DNA from 2 places in the Pseudoxanthomonas indica genome. Region 2 is predicted to be linked to the other one. Evidence: predicted binding sites of a transcription regulator. Region 2 holds the regulator's gene; the other holds the start of a gene.
What was found. The regulator HrcA, encoded in region 2, represses chaperone genes, less so after heat shock. The targets are predictions, from matches to a motif close to TTNGCACTCNNNNNNNNNGAGTGCNAA.

Region 1: a site for HrcA is predicted at 3,239-3,265, ahead of rpoH (RNA polymerase sigma factor RpoH). Genes of this name have one in related genera too.

Annotation. Positions count from the first base shown of each region.
Region 1 covers NZ_FUZV01000001.1:1,750,882-1,765,863, reverse strand. The annotation lists rRNA gene B5X78_RS08215 (23S ribosomal RNA) at 1-1,586, shown strand, start outside; rRNA gene rrf (5S ribosomal RNA) at 1,712-1,826, shown strand; gene B5X78_RS08205 (dipeptidase) at 1,923-3,173, shown strand; gene rpoH (RNA polymerase sigma factor RpoH) at 3,276-4,154, shown strand; gene B5X78_RS08195 (DUF1203 domain-containing protein) at 4,294-4,779, shown strand; gene B5X78_RS08190 (NAD(P)/FAD-dependent oxidoreductase) at 4,755-6,023, opposite strand; gene B5X78_RS08185 (primosomal protein N') at 6,145-8,343, opposite strand; gene B5X78_RS08180 (hypothetical protein) at 8,793-9,788, shown strand; gene B5X78_RS08175 (DUF3106 domain-containing protein) at 9,772-10,389, shown strand; gene B5X78_RS08170 (DUF3667 domain-containing protein) at 10,397-11,626, opposite strand; gene B5X78_RS08165 (MATE family efflux transporter) at 11,727-13,112, shown strand; gene sppA (signal peptide peptidase SppA) at 13,176-14,982, shown strand, end outside.
Region 2 covers NZ_FUZV01000002.1:1,527,672-1,542,653, reverse strand. The annotation lists gene carB (carbamoyl-phosphate synthase large subunit) at 1-1,539, opposite strand, end outside; gene B5X78_RS17845 (hypothetical protein) at 1,627-2,265, opposite strand; gene carA (glutamine-hydrolyzing carbamoyl-phosphate synthase small subunit) at 2,265-3,389, opposite strand; gene dapB (4-hydroxy-tetrahydrodipicolinate reductase) at 3,597-4,316, opposite strand; gene B5X78_RS17830 (MOSC domain-containing protein) at 4,326-5,039, opposite strand; gene B5X78_RS17825 (prephenate dehydrogenase) at 5,036-6,151, opposite strand; gene B5X78_RS17820 (acyltransferase family protein) at 6,269-7,435, shown strand; gene dnaJ (molecular chaperone DnaJ) at 7,480-8,598, opposite strand; gene dnaK (molecular chaperone DnaK) at 8,736-10,658, opposite strand; gene grpE (nucleotide exchange factor GrpE) at 10,779-11,297, opposite strand; gene hrcA (heat-inducible transcriptional repressor HrcA) at 11,339-12,394, opposite strand; gene recN (DNA repair protein RecN) at 12,526-14,193, shown strand; gene fur (ferric iron uptake transcriptional regulator) at 14,284-14,688, opposite strand; gene B5X78_RS17785 (outer membrane protein assembly factor BamE) at 14,791-14,982, shown strand, end outside.

The DNA.
Region 1 (14,982 bases), on a different contig from region 2:
CTTGCGCAACGTTAATCGACGCAGGGTTAGTCGGTCCCTAAGGCGAGGGCGAAAGCCGTAGTCGATGGGAAGCAGGTTAATATTCCTGCACCTCGCGTGAGTGCGATGGAGGGACGGAGAAGGTTAGGTGTACCGGGCGTTGGTTGTCCCGGGGAAAGGCGGTAGGTGTGGAACTTTGGCAAATCCGGGTTCCTTTAACACCGAGCACCGAGACGAGCTCTTTAGAGCGAAGTCACTGATACCACGCTTCCAGGAAAAGCTCCTAAGCTTCAGCTCACGAAGACCGTACCGTAAACCGACACAGGTGGGTAGGATGAGAATTCTCAGGCGCTTGAGAGAACTCGGGTGAAGGAACTAGGCAACATGGCACCGTAACTTCGGGAGAAGGTGCGCCCTTTTTGGTGGCTGCATGCGCAGCTGAGCTAAAGAGGGCCTCAGAAACCAGGCCGCTGCGACTGTTTATCAAAAACACAGCACTCTGCAAACACGAAAGTGGACGTATAGGGTGTGACGCCTGCCCGGTGCTGGAAGGTTAATTGATGGGGTCAGCCGCAAGGCGAAGCTCTTGATCGAAGCCCCAGTAAACGGCGGCCGTAACTATAACGGTCCTAAGGTAGCGAAATTCCTTGTCGGGTAAGTTCCGACCTGCACGAATGGCGTAACGACAGCGGCGCTGTCTCCACCCGAGACTCAGTGAAATTGAAATCGCTGTGAAGATGCAGCGTTCCCGTGGCAAGACGGAAAGACCCCGTGAACCTTTACTATAGCTTTACATTGAACGTTGAGTTCGTCTGTGTAGGATAGGTGGGAGGCTTTGAAGCGATGGCGCTAGCTGTCGTGGAGCCAACCTTGAAATACCACCCTGATGTGCTTGACGTTCTAACCTAGGCCCGTAATCCGGGTCGGGGACCATGTATGGTGGGTAGTTTGACTGGGGCGGTCTCCTCCCAAAGAGTAACGGAGGAGCTCGAAGGTACGCTCAGCGCGGTCGGACATCGCGCACTGTGTGCAAAGGCATAAGCGTGCTTGACTGCAAGAGCGACGGCTCAAGCAGGTACGAAAGTAGGACTTAGTGATCCGGTGGTTCTGTATGGAAGGGCCATCGCTCAACGGATAAAAGGTACTCCGGGGATAACAGGCTGATACCGCCCAAGAGTTCATATCGACGGCGGTGTTTGGCACCTCGATGTCGGCTCATCACATCCTGGGGCTGTAGTCGGTCCCAAGGGTATGGCTGTTCGCCATTTAAAGTGGTACGCGAGCTGGGTTCAGAACGTCGTGAGACAGTTCGGTCCCTATCTGCCATGGGCGTTGGAAGTTTGAGAGGGGCTGCTCCTAGTACGAGAGGACCGGAGTGGACGAACCTCTGGTGTTCCGGTTGTCACGCCAGTGGCATTGCCGGGTAGCTATGTTCGGAAGCGATAACCGCTGAAAGCATCTAAGCGGGAAGCGCGCCTCAAGATGAGACTTCCCGGGGCACAAGCCCCCTAAAGGAACCATGTAGACTACGTGGTTGATAGGTCAGGTGTGTAAGCGCTGCAAGGCGTTGAGCTAACTGATACTAATGATCCGTGCGGCTTGACCATATAACCTCAAGTGGCCTTGGACTCGACGAAACGTCGAGATGAAAATCCCAAGACACGCTACGTCACAAGACCCTATGTGAGACAGGCGCCTCATCCATTACGGATGGCGACGCTCCAACCGTCTCCCTGGTGAAATTAGCGCTGTGGTCCCACCCGTTCCCATCCCGAACACGGAAGTGAAACGCAGCTGCGCCGATGGTAGTGTGGCTTAAGCCATGCAAGAGTAGGTCATCGCCAGGGGCTTTACCCCTAAACCCCCAACCGGCAGGTTGGGGGTTTTTCTTTGCGCGCCGATCGCCAACAATCGGGATTCACTTCGCAAGTTGGGGATCTTGAATGAAGCAAAGTCTACTGGCGCTTGGCATGCTGGCTGTACTGTCCATGCCCTTGTACCTTTCAGCGCCGGCCGCGGCTGGCTCCGTGGAAGTGTCGAAGCGAGCGAAGCAGGTGCATGAAGCCGCGCTCGTCATTGATACGCACCTGGACACGCCTGCCAATTTCGAGCGACCTGGATGGAGCATCCTGGATCGTCATGATCATGATGGTGACCAGTCACAGGTGGACCTTCCGCGGATGAAGGAAGGAGGCCTGGATGGAGGCTTCTGGGTGATTTACACCGGACAAGGCGACAGGGACGACGCAGGCAATCGCGAAGCACGTGATCATGGATTGATTCGCCTCACCGAAATACGCGAGATGCTCGCGGCCAATCCCACTTCGTTCGAGCTTGCACGAACTGCAGCTGATGCGAAAAGAATCGTCGCAGCAGGCAAGCGGGTCTCCTTCATCAGCATGGAGAATGCGTCGCCCCTGGCCAGCGATCCTTCCCTCGTCAGCGTTTACTACGACCTGGGCCTGCGCATGCTCGGCATTACCCACGTCAAGAACAACGATTTTGGTGACTCGTCCACAGACGCCAAAGGTCCGGAATGGAAAGGGTTGAGTCCGAAGGGCAAGGCTCTCGTGGCAGAAGCAAATCGACTGGGTTTGATTCTCGACGCGTCCCACGCCAGTGACGCCGTATTCGACCAGTTGCTTGAATTGTCGAAGGCGCCGATCGTGCTATCGCATACCAGCGCGGACGCGGAGTTCGACCACCCGCGCAATATCGACGACGCCCGAATCAAACGACTGGCGGAGAAAGGCGGCGTTATTCACGTCAATGCCTACGGTGGCTACCTGATCTCGATTCCCAAGATACCCGCGCGCGAAGCAGCCTTGGACGCGTTGTCCGAAAAGTATGGTGATGAGAGCTCCCGCGACGAGGCAGCCATCCAGGCTTACCTCGGCGAGCGCGCGAAGATCGACCAGCAGTTTCCGGTGCCACGCGCCAACCTGGACGATTATATGCGTCACCTGCTCCACATCCTCAAAGTCGCCGGACCCCAGCATGTCGGCATCGGCGCCGACTGGGATGGCGGCGGTGGGGTGGATGGACTTGAGGATGTGTCCGCCCTGCCGCGCATCACTGAGCGTCTACTAGCCGCTGGCTACAGTGAGGCCGACATCCAGGATATTTGGGGTGGCAACCTGCTCCGCGTACTCACCCAAGTCGAGGCGGTAGCGGAAAAATCCAAGCAAAAATAATCAGTTACGGAAATCTGAACGCTCCATCGTTCCGGTCTTGGAACGATGGGGAACTCTTCCCCGCGTTAGCAGTCATACCACCCGACTGCTAAGATGACGCCCATGACCCAGAACAGCCCAGCCACCGTACTGGTGGCCAACAACCTCCCGATTCCCAGCGCGCTCGGCTCGCTCGAGGCCTACATCGGTGCCGTGCACCAGATTCCGGTCCTGACGGTCGATGCGGAACAGGCGTTGGCGCGCCGCTTCCGCGATCAGGAAGATTTGGATGCTGCACGCGAGCTGGTGCATTCCCACCTTCGCTTTGTCGTCCATGTCGCGCGAGGTTACAACGGCTATGGCTTGCCGCTGGGCGACCTGATCCAGGAAGGCAACATAGGCCTGATGAAGGCGGTGAAGCGGTTCGACCCCGAAATGGGCGTGCGCCTGGTCAGCTTTGCCGTGCATTGGATTCGCGCGGAGATGCACGAGTTCATCCTCAAGAACTGGCGCATCGTGAAGGTCGCCACCACCAAGGCGCAGCGCAAGTTGTTCTTCAACCTGCGCAAGTCCAAGACCCGCCTGGGCTGGATGAATGCCGAGGAAGTGAGTGCTGTCGCCAAGGATCTGAACGTCTCCGAGCGTGAGGTCCTGGAGATGGAATCTCGTCTGTCGGGTCGTGACGTCGGCTTCGACGCCTCGAGCGATGATGACGACGATCATGCGCCGCCGTCACCGGTCAGCTATCTCGTTGCCAACGACGAGGATCCTTCGCAGGCGTACGAGCGTGCGGACAGCCAGGACAACCAGCTGGAATTGTTGCGCGCTGGCATGGCCGGTCTGGACCAGCGCTCGCGCGACATCATCAAGCGTCGCTGGCTCGATGCGGACAGCAAGATCACGCTGCAGGAATTGGCCGACGAGTACGGTGTTTCGGCCGAGCGTATCCGCCAGATCGAAGCCAATGCCCTCAAGAAGATGAAGGCGTTGTTCGCCGCTTGATCCGGCAACGACGGTACCAAAGCAAACGGCCCTCAGTGGGCCGTTTTGCTTATGTGATGTCCGGATTGGCGCCGCAATTTCCGGAGTGCCCGCGACTGCCACCTGCGCAAGAGTAGTGGCTCCAACCTGGAGCGCGCGCATGAATTACCGGATCACCGGCCTGTCACCCGAATTGTTCTCGCACTACTGGTTATTGAGCGAGCCGGAGTTGGAGTCGCGCAGTATCCGTCGTGTGAGAGCCGATGACGACCACGGCTTTCCTTGCCGCATCTCGCTGGAGGACGCGAGAGAGGGCGAAGCCTTGCTGTTGTTGCCTTTCACCCATCACGACGTGGCCGGCCCCTATCGCGCCAGCGGTCCCATCTACGTGCGTGAGCAGGCATCCCAGGCCGCCTCGCTGACGGATGCGGTGCCCGTCGCATTCCACCGTCGCCTCATCTCCGTGCGTGCGTACGATGCAGCAGGATGGATGCGGAGCGCCGACGTGATCGAAGGCGACAAGCTGGATGTCACCATCCGACGCCATTTGCTGGAGCCCGCCACCGCCTACCTGCATCTCCACAACGCCCGGCCCGGTTGCTTTGCCGCACGCGTGGATCGCTACGAAGGCGACTCTTCGTCCTGAGCGCCACCAAAAATGATCCGGGCACTGCGCTGGTAGCTCCAATAGGCCCATGCCCAGTTCAACAGCACCACCAGGCGGTTGCGGAATCCAATCAGGAAGAACACATGCGCCGCCAACCAGAACCACCAGGCAAGCAGGCCGGACAGCTTGAGACGACGCCAATGCACCACGGCCGCCATTCGCCCAATGGTCGCCAGGTTGCCGAAGTCGCGATAGCGAAAGGGGGTTGAAGGCCTGTTGCTCAGGCGCGCACGAATCATCCGTGCTGCATGCCGCCCCATCTGCTTGGCAGCAGGAGCAACGCCGGGCACGGGCTTGCCATCGCTGTCCACGCTGGCCAGGTCACCCACGACGAACACGTGCGGAAGATCCGGCACGCTCAGGTCTGCTTCCACATGGACGCGCCCGGCGCGATCCAGTGGCGCTCCCAGGCATCGCCCCAACGGTGAGGCGGCCACGCCCGCAGCCCAGATGACGGTGCGCGCCGCGACGAACTCGCCACCCAGGCGATAACCTGCTGAGGTGATGTCGGACACGGGCGTTCCCGTGCTCACCTCAACGCCAAGGCGTTCCAGTTGCCGGCGTGCCCGTGCCGACAGGTCGTCGGGGAACGAGGCCAATACGCGCGGACCCGCTTCGATCAAACGCACGCGAGCCTGGCCGGGATCGATATGGCGAAATTCGTTCCTCAACGTATGGCGTGCGATTTCCGCCAAGGTTCCCGCCAGCTCCACGCCGGTGGGGCCACCGCCCACCACGGCGAAGTTCAGCCATGCCGCGCGCGCCGCCGGATCGGGATCGGCCTCGGCGCGTTCGAACGCAAGCAGCAGATGCCGACGCAGATGCAGCGCGTCATCCAACGTCTTCAATCCGGGTGCGTGCGCGGCCCACGCGTCATTGCCGAAATAGGCATGGGTCGCGCCGCTGGCGAGGATCAGGAAGTCGAACGCGATCTCGCTGCCATCGCCCAGATGGACTCGCCGGGCCAGCGGTTCGATGCGTTCCACCTCCGCCAGCCGCACTTCAACATTGCCCTGTCTGCGCAGGATATGCCTCAGTGGGGCGGCGATGTCAGGCGCTGACAGCCCGGCCGTGGCGACCTGATAGAGCAGAGGTTGAAACAGGTGGTGGTTGTGGCGATCAATCATCGTGATTCGCACGTCTGCGTCGGCCAACGCCCGCGTCGCCCACAGGCCACCGAAGCCGCCTCCCACAATCACCACATGCTGCTTTGCTTCGCTCATGCTCGCCTGCTCGACCAAAGTAGGTGCACATCCGCGATGGTGATGCGGTGCGCATCCATCATACGGTGCGACGGTTTCCCGCGTCGTCCGGTATGTTGGCCCGCCTACTGGCGCATCGCCTTCAGTACAGATCCATGGGATCCACGTCGAGGGACCAGCGCACGCGCCGCGCCTCCGGCAATGCGAACAGCGCCGGCATGGCAATGTCGAGGAGCTGATGCAGTCCGCGTCGTTCGCCGCTGCTCAGCAGCAACTGCTGCCGATGGTAGCCAGCCCGTCGCGGCATCGGCGCCGGCAACGGGCCTTGTACTTCCACCGCGACGCCAGCGCCCTGCAATATGCGCTTGCTGGCCTGCAGAAACGAATGCGCATCCTCCACGTGCTGGGATTCTGCGCGGATAAGCGCCAGGTGGGCGAAAGGCGGAAAGCCAGCGGCACTGCGCTGTTCCAGCTCGCTGTCGGCAAATGCGTGGTAGCCGCCCTGAATCAGGGTGGTCAGCAAGGGGTGGGTCGGATGATGCGTCTGCAGCCAGACTTCGCCAGGCTTGTCCGCGCGCCCGGCGCGCCCGGCTACCTGGATCAACTGCTGGGCCATTCGTTCGCTGGCGCGAAAGTCGGCGGAAAACAAACCTTCGTCGATGCCCACCACTGCCACCAGGGTCAGATGCGGCAGGTCGTGGCCCTTGGCCAGGATCTGTGTTCCCACCAGGATGCCGGGTGCCTCGCCCAGCTTTCCCAGCTGTTTCGCCAGGCCGTCCCGTCGCTGTGTCGTGCCGCGATCGATGCGGATGACGGGCACCTGCGAGAAGGCTTCAACCAGATGCTCCTCCAGACGTTCGGTACCCACGCCTTGTGGCTGCAGTGCCAGCCCGCCGCAGTCCGGGCAGGCCAACGGCGCGCTCTGGCGGGCGCCGCAGTGGTGGCATTGAAGGCGGTGTCCGCCGCCATGGACAGTCATCGGCGAATCGCAGCGATGGCAATGCGCGCTCCAGCCACAGTCGTGGCAGAGCAGGATGGGCGCGTAGCCGCGGCGGTTCTTGAACACCAGCACTTGGCCGCCGGCCTCCAGGGCCTGGGCGATACCCTGCCGCAACTCGGGGGACAAGCCCGCCTCGAGGGGGCGCTTGCGCACGTCCAGCACGCGCACGCGGGGTGGCCGCGCATTGCCGGCGCGTTGGCGCAAGCGCAGGTGACCATAGCGGCCGCTGCGCGCGTTGTGCAGCGACTCCAGCGAAGGCGTCGCCGTGCCCAGCACCACCGGGATATCGAGTCCCTTGGCGCGCACCAGCGCAAAGTCGCGCGCGTGGTAGCGGATGCCGTCCTGCTGCTTGTAGCTGCCGTCGTGTTCTTCGTCGACGACGAGCAAGCCCGCCTTGGGCAGCGGCGTGAACACCGCCGAGCGCGTACCGACGACGACGCTCGCCTCGCCACGTGCGCACGCGGCCCAGGTGCGCGCACGCTCGTTGTCATTCAAGCCCGAGTGCAGCACGTGCACCGGCACGCCGAGGCGATTGCGGAAGCGCGCCAGCGTCTGCGGAGTCAGTCCGATCTCCGGCACCAGCACCAGCGCCTGCTCGCCGCGTTCCAGGCAGGCGGCGATGGCGTGCAGGTAGACCTCGGTCTTGCCACTGCCGGTAACACCGTCCAGCAGGAAGCTGGCGAATCCGCGACTGGCCGAGATGGCCGCCACCGCCGCTTGTTGTTCGGGATTGAGCTCCGGCCCGGACTGGGGCGCAGCGCGGGCCAGTTCGTCCAAGGGCCTGGCCTGGCGCGTCACCAGCCCCCGCTGCTCCAGCGATCGCATCGTGGCCCGCCAACCGGGCAACTGGCTTTGCAGGCTGTCCTCACTGAGCGCGCCCGCACGCAGCAGCTCCGCCAGATGACGGGGGCGGCTACCGGGGCGCAAGCGATCGATACCGGTGGCCCCCGCCTCACTCAGCTGCCACGCGGAGCTCTGCTGGGCCTGCGGCAGCGGCTCGCCCTGGCGCAGTGGGGACGGCAGGGCGGTGGCGAACACTTCACCCAGCGGCGCGTGGGTATAACGCGCCAGCCAAAGCAATGACTCGCGCAACTCTCCCGCCAGCAACGGTGCTTCGTCCAGCCAGGCCAGCGCCTGCTTCAGATCCGGCCGACCGTCGGCGGTGGGCGCGCCCACTTCGGCGACCCAGCCGACCAGTTCGCGATTGCCGAACGGAACCCGGATGCGGCAGCCAACATCCTGCACACCGGCACGCCGCCCGGTCGAGTCTGCCGGCGGCAGGTAATCGAACAGGCGCGGCAAAGGCACGGGTAGCGCAACGCGCAGGACAGTGGAATCAATCATCTGTACGCCAGTGTAAACGGCCCGTCGCCGACGCCGGGTCCGTCCGCGGTTTGCGCGATCAAGCTGCCTGTAAGTTGACGAAGATCACGCAAGTGCCGGCCACTCAAAGGGATTCCGGCTTATCCACACAAGCTGTGGATAAATCTGTGCATGTCGGCTTTGCTCCACGCGCACAAGAGCCATTTTCAGGCCTCGTCCGGAAGTTGGCTAAAAAAACGCCACAGACACTTTTGCCTTGTAAAACAGCGGCTTGAATGTGAAACCTATCTGAAATGTGGCCGGAAGGCCGCCGCAGCCCAGCGTGGATGACAGTCGCGTGACCGCTGTGCACAACGCAATTCCGCGAAACCCTTGTCCCGCTTGGGAGAGCAGAATTCGAACCGGTGTCAAGCACGTGCGAATCACACTCGCCGGCTATCATGCAGCCACGATGAGTCCCCTCGTACATGCCTGAAACGCCACTCCCTCCCGCTGCCCTGGTGGCCTTTCTACGAGGCGTGGAGCGGCGCGCCGCCCTGTTTGCCGAACTCCAGGCAGGTGATGCCGAAGTGGGCGACCTGGCGGTCGCTACCGCGATGCACCAGTTCCAGGCCGAGGCCGCTCCGCTGCCGATGGCCGACTGGCCGCGCCGGTTCTGGCAGCGGTTGATCAACGCGACCAGTCTGCGACAGCCGGCCTCCGGTCGCTGGTCCGGTGAGGTGGCGCATCTGGGAACCCTGGCAGGCCACGACCGCTTGGTCCTGCTGACCCGGCTGGCGGCGGGCCTGCCCGAAGACGAGGCGCTGGAAGTGCTGGCGGTCGACCAGATCCATTACCGCTCCGCGTTGGCGGCTGCCTGCCCGCGTGATGCCGATGGCGCCGCCGATGCGCAGGCCTGGCGGCAACTGGCGGAAGCGATCCAAGCGCGGATGAAGGAGCTCTCGCAGGAGCGCATGGCGCGGCTGGCCCGGCTGCGCGACCACGCCTTGCAGCCGGCCACAGCGCCGCGTCGTGCTGCCGCAACGGTTTCCCTGCCGCGCAATGAAATGCCTGCCGCCGCCGGCAAGCCATCGCGCCGGTGGAACATGCTCTGGGTCCTGGTGGTGCTGGTGTGCTGCCTGGCCTTGGCGGCGACCTTCGTGCCGCGCGATTGGTGGCCACAGCAACTGCGTGGGCCGGAACCGTCCGCCGAGCCGCGGTTGGGCCTGGCTGAAGACCCGGACATCCGTACCCAGCACTTGCCACCCGCCGAAGCGCCGGCCAGCGTGCTGACGCCGGAAGAAAGCCTGGCCACCCATCCCGATTTGCCCATGCTGCGCGACAGCGAATTCGAACTGAGCCAGCAGGCCGATCTGCTGGCCTGGTACGCCGCAGGCGCGCAAATCGAAGGACAGGCCCAGGCCGAGACGCCACCACGCGCGGATGTGCCACAACAAGAGGAAGGCCGTGACACGACCTTCTGACGCGTCAACGCGGCGCCTGTGGTTGTTGCCGCTGCTGCTGGCCGGGCTCGGCGCGGGCAGCGCGCAGCCGATGGCAGCGTCCATGCAAGCCACTGTCGATACGCATCTGCGCGCCTGGCAGGCGATCCCCACCGGCCAGCAGCATGCGTTGCAGACGCGCCTGCAAGCATGGGATGCCCTGCCACTCGGGCAGCGCGACGATCAGCGCAGCCGTTACCAGGCGTGGTTGGCCCTGCAGGAGACCGAGCGCGCCCGCCTGCGTCAGAGCGCCCGCGAGTTCGCCTTGTTGCCCGCCACCGAGCAGACGCGCTTGCGCGTGGTCTTCGAGCATCAGGACGCCATGCAGCAACAAGGGTGGCGCTTGGGTCCGGCCTTGGGCGCGGACTGGCCGCGCCTGCAGCCACTGTTCGCCTTCGTGCCGCCGGGGCAGCGGGCTGACGTGTTGATTGCGCTCAAGCAGACCGATCCCGCGCAACGCGATGATCTGGCCGCACTGGCGCAGCGCATACCCCCGCAGTCACGGGACGGCTTCCGGCGTGAATGGTTGAAGCAGCCAGCCACTCAACGCGCCGCCTGGTTGCAGCACCGCCGCAACCAGTGAACCACGGTCAGTTGATGAAGCTGCTGATCCCCACGAAGGCGGCAGCGAACGCGACCAGCACCAGGTAGACCGTACCGATGATCAGGTACTTCAACACGGTCAGCCACCAGGCTTGCGCGTAGACGCGCTTCTGCATGATCAGCAGATAGATCGGCATCCACCACCAGATCACGAATTCGATCACACCGATGACCACGCCCACCCACGCGGCGTACGGCGAAATCCAGTTGTCCAGCATCACCAGCACGCACAAGGTCAGCAGCGCCAGGCACAACCAGGCGTGGCTGTAGAGCGCCACCACCAGGTGTTCCAGATAGCTGCGGTGGGTTTCGATGTAGGCCAGCTTCAGGAAAATCGCGAAAATCGGCACCAGGAAGAACAGCGCCGTGGGAATCGCACCCATGATCGCGTGCTTCATCAGTTCGGGATCTTTCTGGAAGCGCTCCCAGTTGTCTGACGCACGCTGGCCTTTCTTGTCCAGCCAACGCTGGAAGAATCCCGAATCCGCCGAAGGCTTGCCCAGGGTGTGGCCGGCCACGGTCACCTTGGGCGCGGGCTTGGCGGCCGCGCTGTCGGCCTGGGCCGCTTCGGGCGCCACCTTGTCCTGCGCGGACGGCGCATCCTCGACGCTGTCCTCGACCGGTCCGGTCTGCTCCACCGGCAGGCGCAGTTCGGGATGCTTGGGGTCCAGCTCCTTGATGCGTTCGCGCGCCTGCTTGCGCATGGCCTCCACACTGCGATCAAAGCCGGTGGCGGCGCCAGGAATGCCTTGTACGGCTGCTTTGCCCTGCCACAGACCGCGGATGGCGTCATCGCGATCCTGGATCACTTCTTCGGCGGTCTTGGCGTCATTGAACGCATTGCGTGCGTTGACTTCGGCGGTGTTCCCGGTGCCGCCCTCGGCCTCGCGCTCGCCAAAACTCACTGCGTACTGGGCCAGGAAGAAGGTCAACACGCTCAGGATCACGAACAAGCGCAGCGGCGCCACGTAAGGCGCGCGATGTCCTGACAGATAGCTATTCGCCAACCGGCCCGGCGACCACAACGCGCGCAGCGTGCGGAAGATGCGGCCGTCCAGATGCCAGAACGATTCGAACACTTCCTCGATCGCGTGGCCCAGATTGCGCAGCGGATTGTGCGAGGACTGTCCGCACTGATGGCAGAACTGGCCTTGCAGCAGGGCCGTGCAGTTTTCGCATGCAGGCGGGCCGGCGTGCGTCAGGACGTCGTTGCTCATGTGCGGTTTGTGATTCCCCGGGACCAAGCGGGTAAGATACCGGCCTCCCGTGACCCGGTGCCAGCGCGCCCGCGCGACCGTAGTCCGGCGGTCTCCCCCCATGTCGTCCTCACTTCCCCGCTCGCCGACCTTCGGCGACGAGGTTCGCACCTCCGCGAAGCTGGCTTTGCCCCTGGTCCTGGGTCATGTATCCACCGGGCTGATCGGCTTTGTCGACAATGTCATCGCCGGACATCACGGCACCGCCACGCTGGCCTCGGTCACCGTGGGCACGGCCCTGCTGTGGCTGCCGATGATGGTGCCGATCGGTACCTTGATTTCGCTGACCGCATCGGTCTCCGAACTCGATGGCGCCAAGCGCCGCGACGAGATCGCGCCGTTGTTCCGCCAGGCGTTGTGGCTGGCGCTGGGGCTGGGCGCGTTGATGTTCGCGTTCCTGAGCGTGGCCCCTTACGGTTTGAAGTGGTTCGGCATCGCACCCGAGATCATTCCTGGCGCCACCGACTTCCTGCACGCAATCCGTTGGGGCGTCCCCGCGCTGACGTTCTATTTCTGCATGCGCTATCTGAGCGAAGGCATGCACTGGACGCTGCCGACCATGGTGCTTGGCTTCGGTGGCCTGCTGGTGCTGGGGCCGGTTGGCTATGTGCTGACCTTCGGCAAGTTCGGCTTTCCGGAAATGGGCGCCGGCGGGCTGGGTGTCGCCTCGGCGTTGACCATGTGGCTGCAGGCGATCTGCTTCGCGCTGTACCTGTGGCATTCGAAGCGCTTTGCGCCGCTGCACTTGTTCAGTCACTTCGAGCTGCCCAAGCGCGCCGCGATCGGCCAGCTCCTGCGCACCGGCCTGCCGATCGGCATCACCGTGTTGATGGAAGGCAGCCTGTTCATCGTCACCGCGCTGCTGATTGCCCGCTTGGGCGCGATACCCGCTGCCGCGCACCAAATCGCCATCAATGTGTCCGCGCTGTGCTTCATGGTGCCGATGGGTGTGGCCGAGGCCACCACCGTCCGGGTGGGTCACGCCCTGGGGTCGCGCGACCCGCTCGGCATCCGCCGCGCCGCCCACGCCGGCTACGCCATCGTCCTGTGCACGCAGGCGCTGTCAGCCCTGGTGCTTCTGTTCGGCCATGACGCCGTGGTGTCGCTCTATACCCAGGATCTGGCGGTGGCCACGCTGGCCGGCAGCCTGCTGCTGTTCGCCGCCGCGTTCCAGTTCCCGGACGGTATCCAGGTGCTTTCGGCCGGCGCCCTGCGGGGGCTCAAGGACACCCGCGTGCCCATGTGGCTGGCCATGGTCTCCTACTGGGGCCTGGGCATGCCGCTGGGCGCCGGGCTAGGCCTGGGCCTGGGCTGGGGGCCGCAAGGCATGTGGCTGGGCCTGATCCTGGGCCTGACCGCCGCCGCCATCAGCCTGGGCTGGCGTTTCAACCGCAGCAGCCGCCGCCTGCTGGCGGCGCCCATGCCGCTTGCCGACACGGTGACTTAAGGGGCATGCCTCCGTCACCCGCGAACCGCTAAGCTGTTCACGAGTATCCGGAGCTTTGCCACCATGAATCAGCCTGTCCGCCGCGGACCCGTCGCCAGCTTCTTCGTTGGCGCGTGGAATGTGGTGAATTTCGCCCGCAAGTTGTTCCTCAACATCCTGTTCTTCGGCTTCCTGTTCTTCCTGCTGCTGGTCATGCTGCTGGTCGCGGGCATGAAGTCCGGTGGCGGAGCCGCGCCCCTGTTCGATCGCACCACCCTGGTGGTGGCACCGGAAGGCCGCCTGGTCGAGCAATACAGCTCCGACCCGGCCACCCGCGCGCTGGCCAAGCTGATCAACGACAAGGAAGCCGAGGAAATCCAGCTGCGTGACCTCGTGCGCGGCATTGATGCCGCCAGCAAGGACAAGCGCATCGAACGCATGCTGCTGCGCGTGGATCGCCTGCAACCCACCGGCTACGCCTCTTTGCGCGAAGTGGCCGCGGCGCTGCAGCGCTTCCGCGCTTCCGGCAAGCAGATCGTGGCGTTCGGCGAAAACGTCGGTCAGCTGCAGTACCTGCTGGCCGCGCAGGCCAACGAGGTGTACCTGGATCCGATGGGTGGCCTGCTGCTCGAAGGCCTGGGCCGCTACCGCCAGTATTTCCGCCAGGCCCTGCAGGAAAAGCTGGGCGTGGACGTGCACGTGTTCCGCGTCGGCGAGTTCAAGTCGGCGGTGGAGCCGTACGTGCTGGACGCCGCCTCCAAGGAAGCCAAGGAAGCCGACCTGTTCTGGATGAACGATGTCTGGCAGCGCTATCTGGCTGATGTGGCCAGCGCCCGCAAGCTGGAGCCGCAGCAGTTGGCGTCCGGCATCGACACGCTGCCCGAAGGCATCGCCGCCGCCGGCGGCGACCTGGCGCGCTTCGCCCTGCAGCAGAAGCTGGTCGACGGCCTGAAGACGCGCGAGGAAGTGGAGAACCTGCTGATCGAACGCGGCGTGGCCGACGAGGATTCCGATACCGGTTTCCGCGCCGTGTCGCTGGAAGGCTATCTGACCCATATGGATACGCAGCGTCCGCCGACCCTGGACTCGCGCCCGCAAGTAGCCGTGGTGGTGGCCGAAGGCGAGATCGTCGACGGCGAACAGCCGGCCGGTCGCGTTGGCGGCGAATCCACTTCCGCGCTGCTGCGTGAGGCGCGCGATGACGATGACGTCAAGGCCGTGGTGCTGCGCGTGGATTCCCCGGGTGGCGGCGTGTTCGCCTCCGAGCAGATCCGTCGCGAAGTCGCCGCCTTGAAGGCAGCGGGCAAGCCGGTCGTGGTCTCGATGGGCGACCTGGCCGCCTCCGGTGGTTACTGGATTTCGATGAACGCCGATCGCATCTACGCCGATCCGTCGACCATCACCGGTTCCATCGGCATCTTCGGGATGATTCCGACCGTGCCGCGCACGCTGGAAAAGATCGGCGTGCATACCGACGGCGTTGGCACCACGCGCTTTGCCGGTGCGTTCGACATCACCCGTCCGCTGGATCCGGCGGTGGGCCAGATCATCCAGTCGGTGATCAACAAGGGCTATGCCGATTTCACCGGCAAGGTAGCGCAGGCGCGCAAGAAGCCGGTGGAAGCGGTGGACGAAGTCGCACGCGGCCGCGTGTGGAGCGGCGCGCAGGCCAGGGAACGCGGCCTGGTCGACGAACTGGGTGGCATGCAGGCGGCCATCGATGACGCGGCCAAGCGTGCCAAGTTCGCCAAGGCTGACGATTACCGCGTGCGTTACATCGAGCAGTCGGCATCGCCGTTCGAACAGTTCCTCGGTCGCATGGCCAGTACCCGCATGGGCGCACTGTGGCTGAAGGATTCGGACATGGCGCGAGCCGTGCTGGCCAAGCGCC
Region 2 (14,982 bases):
GGCGGCTTCATCGGTGCCGGCCAGCTGGGCCAGACGCGCATCGGAGAAACCCATGCGCTTGAGCCGGCGCAGGCGGGTCTTGTCGAGCGAGGCCAGGCCATCGGCGGTCAGCTGCTTTTCGTCGGCGATGATTTCCTCGATTTGATCCAGGAACCAGGGATCGATGAACGACAGCGCGTGCACCTGCTCCACGCTCATGCCGGCGCGGAATGCATCGGCCACGTAGAACAGACGCTCCGGACCCGGCGCCTTCATTTCGCGGCGCAGTTCGGCCAGGCCATCTTCGCTGGCCAGATCCAGGCCGGTGGGATCGAGGCCGACCTTGCCGGTTTCCAGGCCACGCAGGGCCTTCTGCAGGGATTCCTGGAAGGTGCGGCCCATCGCCATCACCTCGCCCACCGACTTCATCTGGGTGGTCAGGCGGGCGTCGGCCTGCGGGAACTTCTCGAAGGCGAAGCGCGGAATCTTGGTGACCACGTAATCGATGGTCGGTTCGAACGAGGCCGGGGTCTTGCCGCCGGTGATCTCATTCTTCAGTTCGTCCAACGTGTAGCCCACTGCCAGCTTGGCCGCGACCTTGGCGATCGGGAAGCCGGTAGCCTTGGAGGCCAGCGCCGAGGAGCGCGACACGCGCGGGTTCATCTCAATCACCACCACGCGGCCGTTCTGCGCGTTGATGCCGAACTGCACGTTGGAGCCGCCGGTATCCACGCCAATCTTGCGCAGCACCGCGATAGAGGCATCGCGCAGGCGCTGGTATTCCTTGTCGGTCAGGGTCTGCGCCGGCGCGACGGTGATCGAGTCACCGGTGTGCACGCCCATCGGATCCAGGTTCTCGATCGAGCAGACGATGATGCAGTTGTCCGCGGTGTCGCGGACCACTTCCATCTCGAATTCCTTCCAGCCCAGCACCGATTCTTCCACCAGCACTTCGGTGGTCGGCGACAGTTCCAGGCCGCGGTTGACGATGTCGATCAGCTCTTCGCGGTTGTAGGCGATGCCGCCGCCGCTGCCGCCCAGGGTGAAGCTGGGACGGATGATGGTGGGATAGCCGACGCGGGTCTGGATTTCCAGCGCTTCCTCCAGCGTGTGCGCCACCGCCGCCTTGGGGCATTCCAGGCCAATCTCGCCCATCGCCACGCGGAACAGTTCGCGGTCTTCGGCCATGCGGATGGCTTCGCGCGAGGCGCCAATCAGTTCGACCTTGTACTTTTCCAGCACGCCGTTGTCGGCCAGGTCCAGCGCGCAGTTCAGCGCGGTCTGGCCGCCCATGGTCGGCAGCAGGGCGTCGGGCTTTTCCTTGGCGATGATCTTCTCGACCGTCTGCCAGTTGATCGGCTCGATGTAGACCGCGTCGGCCATTTCCGGGTCGGTCATGATGGTGGCCGGGTTGCTGTTGACCAGCACCACCCGGTAACCCTCCTCGCGCAGGGCCTTGCAGGCTTGCGCGCCGGAGTAGTCGAACTCGCAGGCCTGGCCGATGACGATCGGGCCGGCGCCGATGATGAGGATGGTCTTGATGTCACTGCGCTTGGGCATGGTCGTTCTACTTCCGCAAATTTCGTGAGGCCGGAGCCTGGGAGCCGCGCGCCGGCAGGCGCTGCGGCATGACGCATTACAACCGGATCAGATCAGCGCGCTCGGTTCGACTTCGCAGGTCTTCATGGCCTTGAGCATCAGCGTCACCACAATCTTCTCGCCGGTGGCCTTGCCGGCTTCTTCCTGGCGGCCGTTCTCGAACGAGAGGATGTCGCCAAAGCCGGTCAGCTCGCGCAGGTCCCGGTACTTGGGATCGCGGAACACATCGTTGAACACCAGCAGTTCGTCCACCGTCGTGTTCTTCAGCGCCGAGGTCGGGTCCAGTTCGGTGCCGGTGTTGGCGGCGACGATACCGGCGCCCACCATGCGCGCCATCACCGGCGCAACGGCCTGGGCCTTGCGGGTTTCATCGGCAAAGTTGGCGGCATGCTGCTGCGCGTACTCCACCACTTCCAGGCGCTTGTTGCGGCGGAAGCCCTCACGCGAAAGTTCGTTGCGCAGGCAGATCAATTGGTTCGCCGGCACCGCACTGGCTTTGTCCTGCAACGGCCAGGTCGGATCCTTGTCGGCGGCGTCCTGCATCACATCGCCCACCGGGAACATGGTCACCAAGGCGTCGGTCATCAGGTCGATCGGATCGGCCTGGGTTTTGCCGGTCTGCGCCAGCGCGACGGCCGGCAGCAAGCCGATGGCCAGCAATGCGGCAAGACCACGACGAAAGGACATCAACGCGCCTCCATGCTGCGGATGAAGCGATCGAACAGCGGCGCCACATCGTGCGGGCCGGGTGAGGCTTCCGGGTGACCCTGGAAGGAGAACGCCGGCGCGTCAGTCAGTTCGATGCCCTGGTTGGTGCCGTCGAACAGCGAGCGGTGAATCACCCGCACATTGGCCGGCAGCGTGCTTTCGTCCACCGCAAAGCCGTGGTTCTGCGAGGTGATCATGACCTTGCCGCTGTCCAGGTCCTGCACCGGATGATTGGCGCCGTGATGACCGTGGCCCATCTTCAGCGTCTGCGCACCCGCGGCCAGCGCCAGCAGTTGGTGGCCCAGGCAGATGCCGAAGGTCGGAATCTTGCGGTCGATGAATTCGCGGATGGCGCTGATGGCGTAGTCGCACGGCGCCGGGTCGCCGGGACCGTTGGACAGGAACACGCCATCCGGCTGCATCGCCAGCACCTCGGTGGCCGGCGTCTGCGCCGGCACCACGATCACTTCGCAGCCGCGCTCGGCCAGCATGCGCAGGATGTTGACCTTGACGCCGTAGTCGTAGGCCACGACCTTGAAACGCGGTTCGGCGCGGACAAACTGGTTGCGATCCAGATCCAGCTGGCCATCGCTCCAGGTGTAGGTCTTCTGCGTGGAGACCACCTTGGCCAGATCCATGCCCTTCAGGCCTGGGAACTTGCGCGCCGCTTCCAGCGCCTTGTCCACGTCCAGATCCGGGCCGGCCATCAGCGCGCCGTTCTGCGCGCCCTTGTCGCGCAGGATCCGGGTCAGCTTGCGGGTGTCGATGCCGGCGATGGCGACGATGCCGCGTGCCTGCAGCCATTCCGGCAGCGCCACCTGGCTGCGCCAGTTGCTGGGACGGCGCGGCACATCGCGCACGATCAAGCCGGCCGACCAGACCTGCGACGCTTCGTCGTCCTGGTCGGTGCAGCCGGTGTTGCCGATATGGGGATAGGTCAGAGTGACCAGCTGACGGGCGTAGGACGGATCGGTCAGGATCTCCTGATAGCCGGTCATGGCGGTGTTGAACACCACTTCGCCGACGGACAGGCCGTTCGCGCCTACGGATTCGCCCTCGAATACGGTGCCGTCTTCGAGTACGAGAATTGCGGGTTCAGTCACGGGGTTCGCCTTGGGGTGGAGGAACCCTGCACCACCGACTTGCGGTTGCAAGAAACCGCGAACACGGCGTCAATCCGGTCCGGGGCGATGGGTAAGCAGGCGAGCGGGAATTGTACGGGCGCGACCTCGTCCGCGCCACCCTTTTTCACATTTCCGACATCATCGCCCCGCCGTATTCAGCAAAGTAGGCGCAGGGGCAGACCAATCTCAATCCAGCAGATCGCGCACGCGATACAGCGCCGGCGCACGCCCATGCAGCCGCTGCGCCGCATGCAGGGCGCCGCGCGCGAAGATGTCGCGGTTGGTTGCACGGTGGATCAGCTCGATGCGTTCGCCCAGACCGGTGAACTGCACCTGGTGTTCGCCGACGATGTCGCCGGCACGCAGGCTGGCGTAGTGCGGATGGGCGCCCGACGCCGCGGCTGCTTGGCCCAGGGTGATGGCAGTACCCGAAGGGGCATCCTTCTTGTGTACGTGATGGGATTCGATCACGTCGCAGTCCCAGCCCGACAGCGCGGCGGCGGCGCGTTCCACCAGTTCGGCCAGCACGGCCACGCCCAGGCTGAAGTTGGACGCCCACAGCAAAGGAATCTGTTGCGCCGCAGCCTGCAAGGCGTGTTGCTGCTGCTCGTCCAGACCGGTGGTGCCGGATACCAGCGCGGCCTTGCGCTGCAGGCACAGGGCCAGCACCGGGTCGAAACCTTCGGGCAGGCTGAAATCGATGGCGACATCGAACGCGGGCGTGCCATTGAGTTCACTGGCGGCGAAATACGGCACGCCCTCCACCACCCGTTGCACGGGGGCACGCCGGGTCACCGCCGCGACCACCTGCAGGTGGTGCGGTTGTTCCGCCGCCAGGCGCAGCAGCGCCTGGCCCATGCGACCGGACGCGCCATGGATGAGGACTCGAATCGGGGTGCTGTTCATGTCCGCATCTTAGTGGGAATCGGCCAGGCCAGTCAGGCGCTTGTTCCAGCTTTCGGTCTGGCCGTGCTGTTGCCGGCGCTCGAACAGCGAGCGCCAGGACGGCACCAGTGGCAAGCGCAGGATGTCGGCCAGCACCGCGGGCTCCAGGGTGCGCTGATAAAGGACTTCGATGATCCGGCTCAGCGGCCACTGCGGATAGGGGCGGTCAGTCAGCTCCAGGCGATCACCGACTTCCAGCCTGCCCTCTTCCAGCACCCGGTAATACCAGCCCGTGCGGCCACTGTCCTGCACACGCCGCGCCATGTCGACCCGCTGGAAGCGATCCGACAACTTCCAGCACGGCTGGCGTGACTGCGAGACCTCGACCAGCGCCGTGCCGAGCCGGAAGCGATCACCCAGGCAGACATCGCCCTCGGTCAGTCCGGTCGAACTGAGGTTCTCGCCAAACGCGCCCGGCGCCTCCAGCAGCGGATGCGCGCCGATATCCGCGCGCCAGCCGGCGTAGTGATCATGCGGATAGTGATGCACGGCCTTGTCCGGACCGCCATGTACGCGCAGGTCGCCCTGCTCGTCACCGCTCAAGCCGAGTTTGCCCACCACCACCGCCGCGCTGACGGGCTGTTTGGCAATGGCGCTGCGCGAGCCAGGACGGGTGAAGTCCACCACCTTGCCGCACAACACCGCGTCGATGACGGTGGCGGCGGCGGAATTGTCCAGACTCATGCGGGAATCTCCAGGATGCGGCCCAGGCCACTGGCGTCGATTGCGCGTGCGGCCTGTTGCAGGCGCTCCGGGTCCAGGGCAGTCTCGAAGCCGATGCGAAAATGCACTTCGCCTTCCGGCGTGCGCGAGGAATGGATCGAGGACAGGCTGATGCCCTCGCGTTCGAAGATCTGCAGCAACTCGCGCAACGAGCCGGGTCGGTCTTCCGGCAGGTGCACGCTGATGGCGCGCACGCCGGCCAGGTCGGCGAGCAGGTAGCCGATGCGTTCGTAGTGATAGTTGCCCGCGACCAGCGCCGTGGCGCCAATGGCCTGGCGGTTATCGAGCAGGAACTCCTGCCGGAACGCGGCGCGGGCGGCTTCGTCGCCCTGCCCGACCAGCTGCGCCATGCGCGCGAGCTGCACGCCCAGCGCGGCGAGGATGTCGCCGGCATGCGGATTGCCGAACTGGATGTCTTCGTAAATCGCCGGATTGAGGGACAGGATGCGGCTGAGGATGGCGGCGTCCATCTCGAACGACGCCGAGCGGAACGGCATCAGGCTCGCCAGATCGCCCACCTGTGCGGCCTGTTCGCGCAGCACGCCGGCCTGGGCCAGGTGGCTGGCGTGGACCATGGCCTGCACCAGCGCCATCACCCGATCATGTTGCTCCGGGCTGGCGCGGACATACTCGCCTTCCAGCGCCTGCAACAACTGCTCGAACCAGCCGCGCCAGTGCTGCAGCCGCAACTCGCAGATCACCGTGGCCCGGCCCTTCAAGGTCGGCGCCTTGGGCGGCGCGGTCATCGGATGCAGGCCGGCGAATTCGGCGCCCGAGCGCGCCATGGCGGCCAGGGGCCCGGCCTTGATCGAGGTGACATCCAGCCATAGCTGGCGCGCCTCGCGGCCTCCGGCCAACGTCACGTACTGCTCGATGATGGCCACGGTGTGGCGAATCGGCGCCGAGAACACCAGTACGTCCGCTGCCTGCAGCAATGCCTGCGGACTGAGGCTGGCCGGGTCGGCAGGATCCTGGCCCACCACGGTCAGGCCCATGCGCTGCTGGAAGAAGCGGGTCAGCCAGCGCCCATACGCGCCTGCGCTGCCGATGATGCCGATGACGGGGTGGGACACGAATGGGGGCTCCGCGGGGAGCCCCCATTCTAGAAGCTGTGGGTGCGTAGCGTGGTGGACGTTGCGGCCGTTGGCGCCAGCAGTCTGCGTTTGAGCAGACAGCGAAGGAGGTCGCCGATGTCCAACCCGGGGGAACTGCCACAGGCGCCAGACCGCCTGCATGGCATGGACGCGCTGCGCAGCCTGCTGATGTTGCTGGGCGTGGTAATCCACGCGGCCGACCCGTATGCGCTCGGCAGTCGCTGGCTGGTGCGCGATCCCAATGGCACGGTCTTCTTCGATCGCCTGGTCGACGCCATCCATTCGTTCCGCATGCCAGCGTTCTTCCTGATTTCCGGCTTCTTCTCGATGCTGCTGCTCCAGCGCTGGTCGACCGCGCGGTTTCTGCAGGATCGCGCGCGGCGCATCGGCGTGCCGCTGCTGGCCACGCTGCTGAGCTTCAATCTGCTGCAGGTCGGCTGGCTGGCGGCGCAGGCGGCGCCGGGCTCGCAGTGGCACTGGGCCACCTGGGCACAGGCCTGGCGCAGCGGCCATTGGCTGGGGCATTTGTGGTTCCTGGTCTACCTGCTGGTGTACTGCGCGGCCGCCGCCCTGCTCGCCCCTGCCCTGCAACGCCTCTCGCCGACGCCGCGATGGCTGCCACGCAGGCGCGCCTGGCTGCTGATGCTGCTGGGCACGCTCGCCTTGCTGGTGCCGCGCGCCATCGCCTTCGTGCAACCGGACTGGGGGCGGCTGACCCTGGCGGGCGTGATTGATCCGCTCGAACTGCTCTACTACCTGCCGTTCTTTGCCGGCGGCGCGTGGCTGCAGTCCGATGCCGGATTGCTGGTCGAGTTCAGCGCATTTTCCCTGTTGGATGCGGCGCTGGCGCTGGCCACCGCGGCCGGCATCCACTGGTTGGGCGAGGATCCGCAGGGCCTGATCGCCAAGCTGGCCCTCGCCGCCGCCAGCGCGCTATGGGTGTGGTGGCTGGTGCGTGCGGTGTTGGCCGTGGGCTTGCGCTGGCTGGCGCGTCCGTGGACGGGCTGGCGACAACTGGCCGATGCCAGCTATTCGATTTATCTGTTTCACCATCTGATCGTGGTGGTGCTGGCCACTTGGCTGGCACCGGTGCAGGCGCCCCTGGCGCTCAAATTCGGCCTCGTACTGACGACGGCATTGCTGTTGCCCTGGCTGCTGCATCAGCGGCTGGTCCTGCGCTACGACACCCTGCGCCTGCTGTTCAATGGTCGGCCCGCGCAAAAGAAAGGCCACCTGCCGGAAGCATCCCGACAGGCGACCTGATTCTTTCCTCGCCGCGCGCCTTCAATGCGCGGCTGGCGGTTGGATCACGACGTCATCCGATCCCAGAATCCCTTGACGCCATCCAGGAAGGTGGCCGACTTGGGCGAATGCTTGCGCGCTTCGTCGCCGACAAAGGTGGCTTCGAACTTCTCCAGCAATTCGCGCTGTTCATTGGTCAGGTTGACCGGCGTCTCCACCACCACCCGGCAATACAAATCGCCTTCACTGCGGCTGCGCACCGACTTGACGCCCTTGCCGCGCAGGCGGAACAGCTTGCCGGTCTGGGTTTCGGCGGGGATGCGGATTTCCGCATCGCCATTGAGCGTAGGCACGCGCACGGTGTCGCCCAGCGCCGCCTGCGAGATGCGGATCGGCACTTCGCAATGCAGGTCGTCGCCATCGCGCTGGAAGATGTCGTGCTCACGCACGCGCACTTCCACGTACAGATCGCCCGGCGGCGTACCCGGCGGGCCGGCTTCGCCTTCACCGGTCAGGCGGATGCGGTCACCATTGTCCACGCCGGCCGGAATCTTGACCGACAGGACTTTCTCTTCTTCCACGCGACCGGCGCCGTGGCATTCCTTGCAGGGATTCTTGATGGTCTGGCCGCGGCCGCCGCAGGCCGGGCAGCTCTGCTGCATGGCGAAGATGCCGCGCTGCATGCGCACGTTGCCGCGGCCACCACAGGTGCTGCAGGTTTCAATCTGGCCGTCCTCCGAGCCACTGCCGTTGCAGGGTTCGCAGGCCACCAGGGTGGGAATCTCGATGCGCTTCTCGACGCCGGCAACGGCCTCTTCCAGATCCAGTTCCATCACGTAGCCGACATCGGCGCCGCGACGTGCGGCGCGGGCACCGCCGCCGCCGAAGATGTTGCCGAAGATGTCACCGAAGATGTCGCCCATGTCCGGCCCGGCGCCGCCGCCACCGCCCATGCCGTGCTCGAACGCCGAATGCCCGTGGGCGTCATAGGCGCGCCGCTTGGCGCTGTCGGACAGCACTTCGTAGGCTTCCTTGGACTCCTTGAACGAGGCTTCGGCCGCCTTGTCGCCCGGATTGCGATCCGGATGGAACTTCATCGCGCAGCGGCGGTAGGCCTTTTTCAGGTCGTCGTCACTGGCATTGCGTTGCACGCCCAGCACTTCGTAGTAATCGCGTTTGCTCATGGGTGGGTCACGTGGGCCTTGCACATTTCATTGCTCCCAATGGAAAGGGAACCGGAGCCTGCGGACGTGCGACGAATCGCCTGCCTCGCCGATCTCCAGTTCCCGTTCCGGTCACCGGCTATCGAATGCCGGCTTGCTTACTTCTTGTCGTCCTTGACTTCGGTGAACTCGGCGTCGACCACGTCGTCGCCGGCGTTCGAACCCGCACCACCGGCGCCGTCATCGGCACCCGGTTGCGCGCCGGCCGAAGCCGCCGCGTACAACGACTGGCCGGCTTCTTCCAGCGCTTTGGACTTGGCTTCGATCTGCGCCTGGTCATCGCCTTTCATGGCGGTGTCCAGATCGGCGATGGCCGATTCCACCCGGCCAATCACGTCACCCGGCACCTTGCTGCCATGTTCGGTGATGGCGGTGCGGGTGGCGTGCAGCAGGCCGTCGGCCTTGTTGCGCGCCTGCACCAGGTCATGGAACTTCTTGTCTTCCTCGCGATGCGCTTCGGCATCGGCGACCATCCGCGCGATCTCGTCCTCGGACAGGCCGGAGCCCGCCTTGATCTCGACCTTCTGCTCCTTGCCGGTCTTCTTGTCGCGCGCCGACACGTGCAGGATGCCGTTGGCGTCGATGTCGAATGACACTTCCACCTGCGGCATGCCGCGCGGGGCGGCGTCGATGCCGGCCAGGTCAAAGCGCGCCAGCGACTTGTTGTAGCGGGCCTGTTCGCGCTCGCCCTGCAGCACATGCACGGTCACCGCGGACTGGTTGTCCTCGGCGGTGGAGAAGGTTTGCGAGGCCTTGGTCGGGATGGTGGTGTTCTTCTCGATGATCTTGGTCATCACGCCGCCCAGGGTTTCGATGCCCAGGCTCAACGGAGTGACGTCGAGCAGCAGCACGTCCTTGACGTCGCCGGCCAGCACGCCACCCTGGATCGCAGCGCCCACGGCCACGGCTTCGTCCGGGTTGACGTCCTTGCGCGGTTCCTTGCCGAAGAAGTCGGCCACGGCCTGCTGGACCTTGGGCATGCGGGTCTGACCGCCGACCAGGATCACTTCGCTGATTTCGCTGGCGCGCAGGCCGGCGTCATTCAGGGCAATGCGGCAGGGTTCGATCGACTTCTTGATCAGGTCTTCCACCAGCGCTTCCAGCTTGGCGCGGGTCAGCTTGATGTTGAGGTGCTTGGGACCGGACGCGTCAGCGGTGACGTACGGCAGGTTCACTTCGGTCTGCTGCGAGCTGGACAGCTCGATCTTGGCGCGCTCGGCGGCGTCCTTCAGGCGCTGCAGGGCCAGCGGATCCTTGCGCAGGTCGATGCCCTGGTCCTTGAGGAATTCCTCGACGAGGTAATCGATGACGCGCTTGTCGAAGTCTTCGCCACCCAGGAAGGTGTCGCCGTTGGTGGCCAGCACTTCGAACTGCTTCTCGCCGTCGACGTTGGCGATCTCGATGATCGACACGTCGAAGGTGCCGCCGCCCAGGTCGTACACGGCGATCTTGCGATCGGCGCCGTCAGCCTTGTCCAGGCCGTAGGCCAGTGCAGCCGCGGTGGGCTCGTTGATGATGCGCTTGACGTCCAGACCGGCGATGCGGCCGGCGTCCTTGGTCGCCTGGCGCTGGCTGTCGTTGAAGTAGGCCGGCACGGTGATGACGGCTTCGGTGACGGTCTCGCCGAGGAAGGCTTCGGCCGTCTTCTTCATCTTTTCCAGCACGCGCGCGGAGATTTCCTGCGGCGCCATGTTCTTGCCGTCGGCGGTCGCCACCCAGGCGTCGCCGTTCTCATGGGCGACGATGCCGTACGGCACCAGGTCCATGTCCTTCTGCACTTCGGCGTCGGTGAACTTGCGGCCGATCAGGCGCTTCACCGCGAAGAAGGTGTTCTTGGGGTTGGTGACGGCCTGGCGCTTGGCCGAGGCGCCCACCAGGACTTCGCCGTCCTTGGTGTAAGCGACGATGGACGGGGTGGTGCGATCGCCTTCCGAATTCTCGATGACGCGCGCCTTGCCGCCTTCCATGATCGCCACGCACGAATTGGTCGTGCCCAGGTCGATACCGATGATCTTGCCCATGTTGGGGTCGCTCCCTAGTAAGTCTGTATTGCTGATGTCGATGGAGGTCCGGCGCTGGGCCGGGGATGACTCGGATGTGGGGGTGGGCCGGCGCGGTTCAAGCGTTGGCCACCGCCGGATTCAGTCGTGGCGCGCCACGACCACCAGGGCCGGACGCAGCAGGCGGTCGTTGAGCAGGTAGCCCTTCTGGAACACCTGCACCACGCTGCCGGGCGCCGCGCCGGGCACGTCGGCCTGGCTGATGGCCTGGTGATGTTCGGGATTGAAGGCTTCGCCGACCGGATCCACCACGCTCAGGCCGTTGTCGTTGGCCACCTTGAGCAACTGCTTGTACGTCAGTTCCAGGCCATCGCGCAGCGGGCCGGCTTCCGGGCCAGCGGCCACCAGGCCGCCATCCAGGCTGTCGAAGACCGGCAGCAGTTCGCCCAGCAGGCGTTCGTTGGCGAATTTGCGCGCGGTCTCGATGTCGCGTTGCACGCGCTTGCGCTGGTTCTCCAGGTCGGCGCGCTCCATCAGGCTGCTCGCACGCAACTGGTCGAGCTCGTTGCGCAGCGTCTCCAGTTCGGCATGCAGGGGGCTGTCGGCAGCCGGCTGGTCGGGCGTCTGGCCCGGGTCGAGGTCGTGTTCGTTCTGGTTCATTTGAGGTCCCGTCGCGGCTGATCCGGCCGCGCAAAGCCCACTTATTGGGTCGGGCTGTCCGGATTCAAGGCGGCGCCCAACGCATCGGCGGCGGCCTGCACCACCGGGATGACCCGGTCATAGGCCATGCGGGTGGGGCCAATCACCCCCAGCACGCCCAGCACGTGGCCCCCGGCCATGTACGGCGCCGTGACCACCGAGACGCTGTCGTGGCGGGCCAGGCCGGTGTCTTCACCAATGAAGATGCGGACGCCGGGCGCGCGCAGGGTGCGCTCCAGCAACTGCAGGATTTCGCGCTTGCGGGCGAACGCCTCGAACAACTCGCGCAGGCGTTCCAGATCCGACAGGTCATGCACGCTCATCAGCCGCGTCTGCCCGGCCAGCACCACGTCGTCGCCGGGAGGGGCCAGCGCCTGTTCGGCCAGATCCACCGCCTGCGCCAGCAGCCCTTCCATCTCCGCGCGCGCCTGGCGCAGGTCGCGCAGCAGGGTGGCGCGAATCTCGGACACGGGCCGCCCGGCAAAGTGGGTATTGAGGAAGTTGGCGATCTTTTCCAGTTCGGAGCGGTCATAGACCCGGCGCGGCTCGATGACCCGGTTCTGCACGTCATTGTCGGCAAACACCAGGATCGCCATCACCCGCCGCCCATCCAGAGGCACGAAGTCGATATAGCGGAAGGCGAACTGCTCCCGTTTGGGCGCACTGACCACGCCGACGAAATGGGTCATCGCCGACAGCAGTTCCGAGGCATTGCCGAGCAGCGCCTGGGTGCCCGCGCCGGCGGGCAGCTCGTGGCGCAGCCGGCTGATCTCGGGTTCGCCCAGCGATTGCACCTGCACCAGGCTGTCGACAAACACCCGATAGCCCTGCGCGGTGGGAATGCGCCCGGCCGAAGTGTGCGGCGAACTCAGCAGGCCCACTTCTTCCAGCTCGGCCAGGATGTTCCGGATGGTCGCGGCGCTGACATCCAGCCCGGCGTACTTGGCCAGGGTCTGCGAACCCACCGGCTCACCGTCGTGGATGTAGCGCGAGATCAGCGTGCGCAGCAATTGACGGGCACGCGGGTCCAGCGGAGCGTCGGCGGAAGAGGACATCATCCTGCGCATAGATACCGGCTGGGCCGCGCCATCGCAAGGGTGGACCCGGCCATGGGTCTCGACGGCTGCGACCGGACGGCCACAGACTGCGCGCGCCATGAAGGGGTCATGGCCCCGCATACAATAGGCCCATGCTCAGACATCTCTCGATCAAGGATTTCGCCGTCGTCCGCGCCACCGAGCTGGAATTCGGCGAAGGCATGACCGTCATTTCCGGTGAAACCGGCGCCGGCAAGTCGTTGCTGGTGGATGCGCTGGGCTTCCTGTCCGGCCTGCGCGCCGACAGCGGCGTGGTCCGCCACGGCGCCGAGCGCGCCGAGCTGTCGGCCGAGTTTGCGCTGGCCGGCAATACCCCGGCGCAAACCTGGCTGGGTGAGAACGAGCTGGACGACGACGGCGCCTGCCAGTTGCGCCGGGTCATCCGCGCCGATGGCGGCTCGCGTGCCTGGATCAATGGCCGCAGCGTGACCCTGGGGCAACTGGGCGAACTGGCCGGCCGTCTGGTCGAGATTCACGGGCAGCACGAACATCAGGCGCTGATGGACAAGGCCAGCCAGCGCGAGCTGCTCGATGGTTACGCGCGCAATGGCAAGGAACGCGAGACGGTGGCCATGGCCGCAGCGCAGTGGTCGGCGCTGCTGGCCGAGCGCGAGCAGTTGTCGCGGCAAGGCGACGTCTCGGATCGCCTGAACTACCTGGCACACCAGTTGGCCGAGCTGGAGCGCGAAGATCTGGCGCCGACGGCAATCGAGCAACTCAACGCCGCCCACCGCCGCCACGCCAACGCGGCCGGCTTGATCCAGGCCTGCGACACCGCCCTGGCCCGCCTGGGCGATGACGAAGGCCAGGCGCTGGGCCGCCAACTGCAGCAGACCCGCGCCGAGCTGGCACGCATGCTGAGCCTGGAACCGCGCCTGGGCGAGGTCGATGGCCTGCTCGAGAGCGCCCATATCCAGCTGGATGAAGCGTTGGCGCTGCTCAGCCAGTTGCGCGAAGACCTGGACGCCGATCCCGAACAGTTCGAAGCGCTGGAGCACAAGCTGAGCCGCATCCACGATCTGTCACGCAAACACCGCACCAGCCCGGATGACCTGGCGCGCGTGCGCGCAGCGATGGGCGAGGAACTGGAAGGCCTGCGCGGTGCCGGCGAGCGGCTGCTGGTGCTCAATGGCTTGATTGACGACGCCCGCCAGCAGTGGAAGGACGCCGCCGCCCGCCTGAGCCGCAGCCGTCAACGCGCCGCCAAGGAGCTGGGCAAAGCCACCACCGCCCTGATTGCCGAACTGGGCATGGGCGGCGGTCGTTTCGAGATCAGCCTGGAACCGCACGAGGCGGATCGACCGGATGCCGGCGGCGCCGAGCGGGTGGAATTCCTGGTGGCGGCCAATGCCGGACAGCCGCCGCGTCCCCTGCGCAAGGTCGCCTCGGGTGGTGAGCTGTCGCGCGTTTCGCTGGCCATCGAAGTGGCGGCGCTGGGCGTGGACGCCGTACCAACCATGATCTTCGACGAAGTGGATTCCGGCATCGGCGGCGCGGTGGCCGACATTGTCGGCAAGAAACTGCGGGCACTCGGCAACCAGCGCCAGGTGCTGTGCGTGACCCACCTGCCCCAGGTCGCGGCCCAGGGCCACGCCCACTACCGCGTCAGCAAGGCGCCGGTGGACGGCATGACCCAGAGTGCGGTCGAACTGCTGTCGGCCAAGCAACGCCAGGAAGAACTGGCGCGCATGCTCGGCGGCGTGGAAGTGAGCAAGGAAGCGCACGCGGCGGCCAAGCGGCTGCTGGCCGACGTGATCTGACAACCCACTTGACCGCTTGCAACGGTTTATGGGCCCCTTCCCCCCGCTTGCGGGGAAAGGCTGGGATGGGGGCGCTTTTCGCTGTTGCTTCTAGCGCTTCTTGCGCACGTACAACACCAGCGAATGCTCTTCCAGGATGTAGCCGTGCTTGGCGGCGATTTCGCGCTGCAGCTTTTCGATCTCGAGGCTTTCGAACTCGATGATCTTGCCGGTGTCGACGTCGACCATGTGGTCGTGATGGCCGCCGCGATCGAGTTCGTAGACCGCCTGACCGCCTTCGAAGTTGTGTTTGAGCACCAGGCCGGCGGCTTCGAACTGGGTCAGCACCCGGTACACCGTGGCCAGGCCGATTTCATCGCCGTGGTCGAGCAACTGGCGATAGATGTCTTCCGCGCTGAAGTGGTGCTGGGTGTTGCGCTGCTCCAGCAGTTCCAGGATGCGCATGCGGGGGTGGGTGACCTTGAGGCCGACCTTGCGAAGATCTTGGGATTCCATGGCGTCTCCATTCACTACCGGTTTAGTGCCGGCTGCCTGGTCCTAGGTTGCGGCGGTCGCAGGGAGTGTATCATCGGCATGTTTTCCACCCCTAGACGTCTCATGCGCAAATTCCTGCTGATTGCCGCCCTTGCCTCCCTGACCGCCGGCTGCGGCATTCTGTACAAGCAACCCATCTACCAGGGCAACCTGCTGGACAAGGCGGCGGTGGACCAGCTGGCCGTGGGCCAGAGCAAGCAGCAGGTACAGGCGCTGATTGGCAGCCCCTCGATTGCCGATCCCTTCCATGCCCAG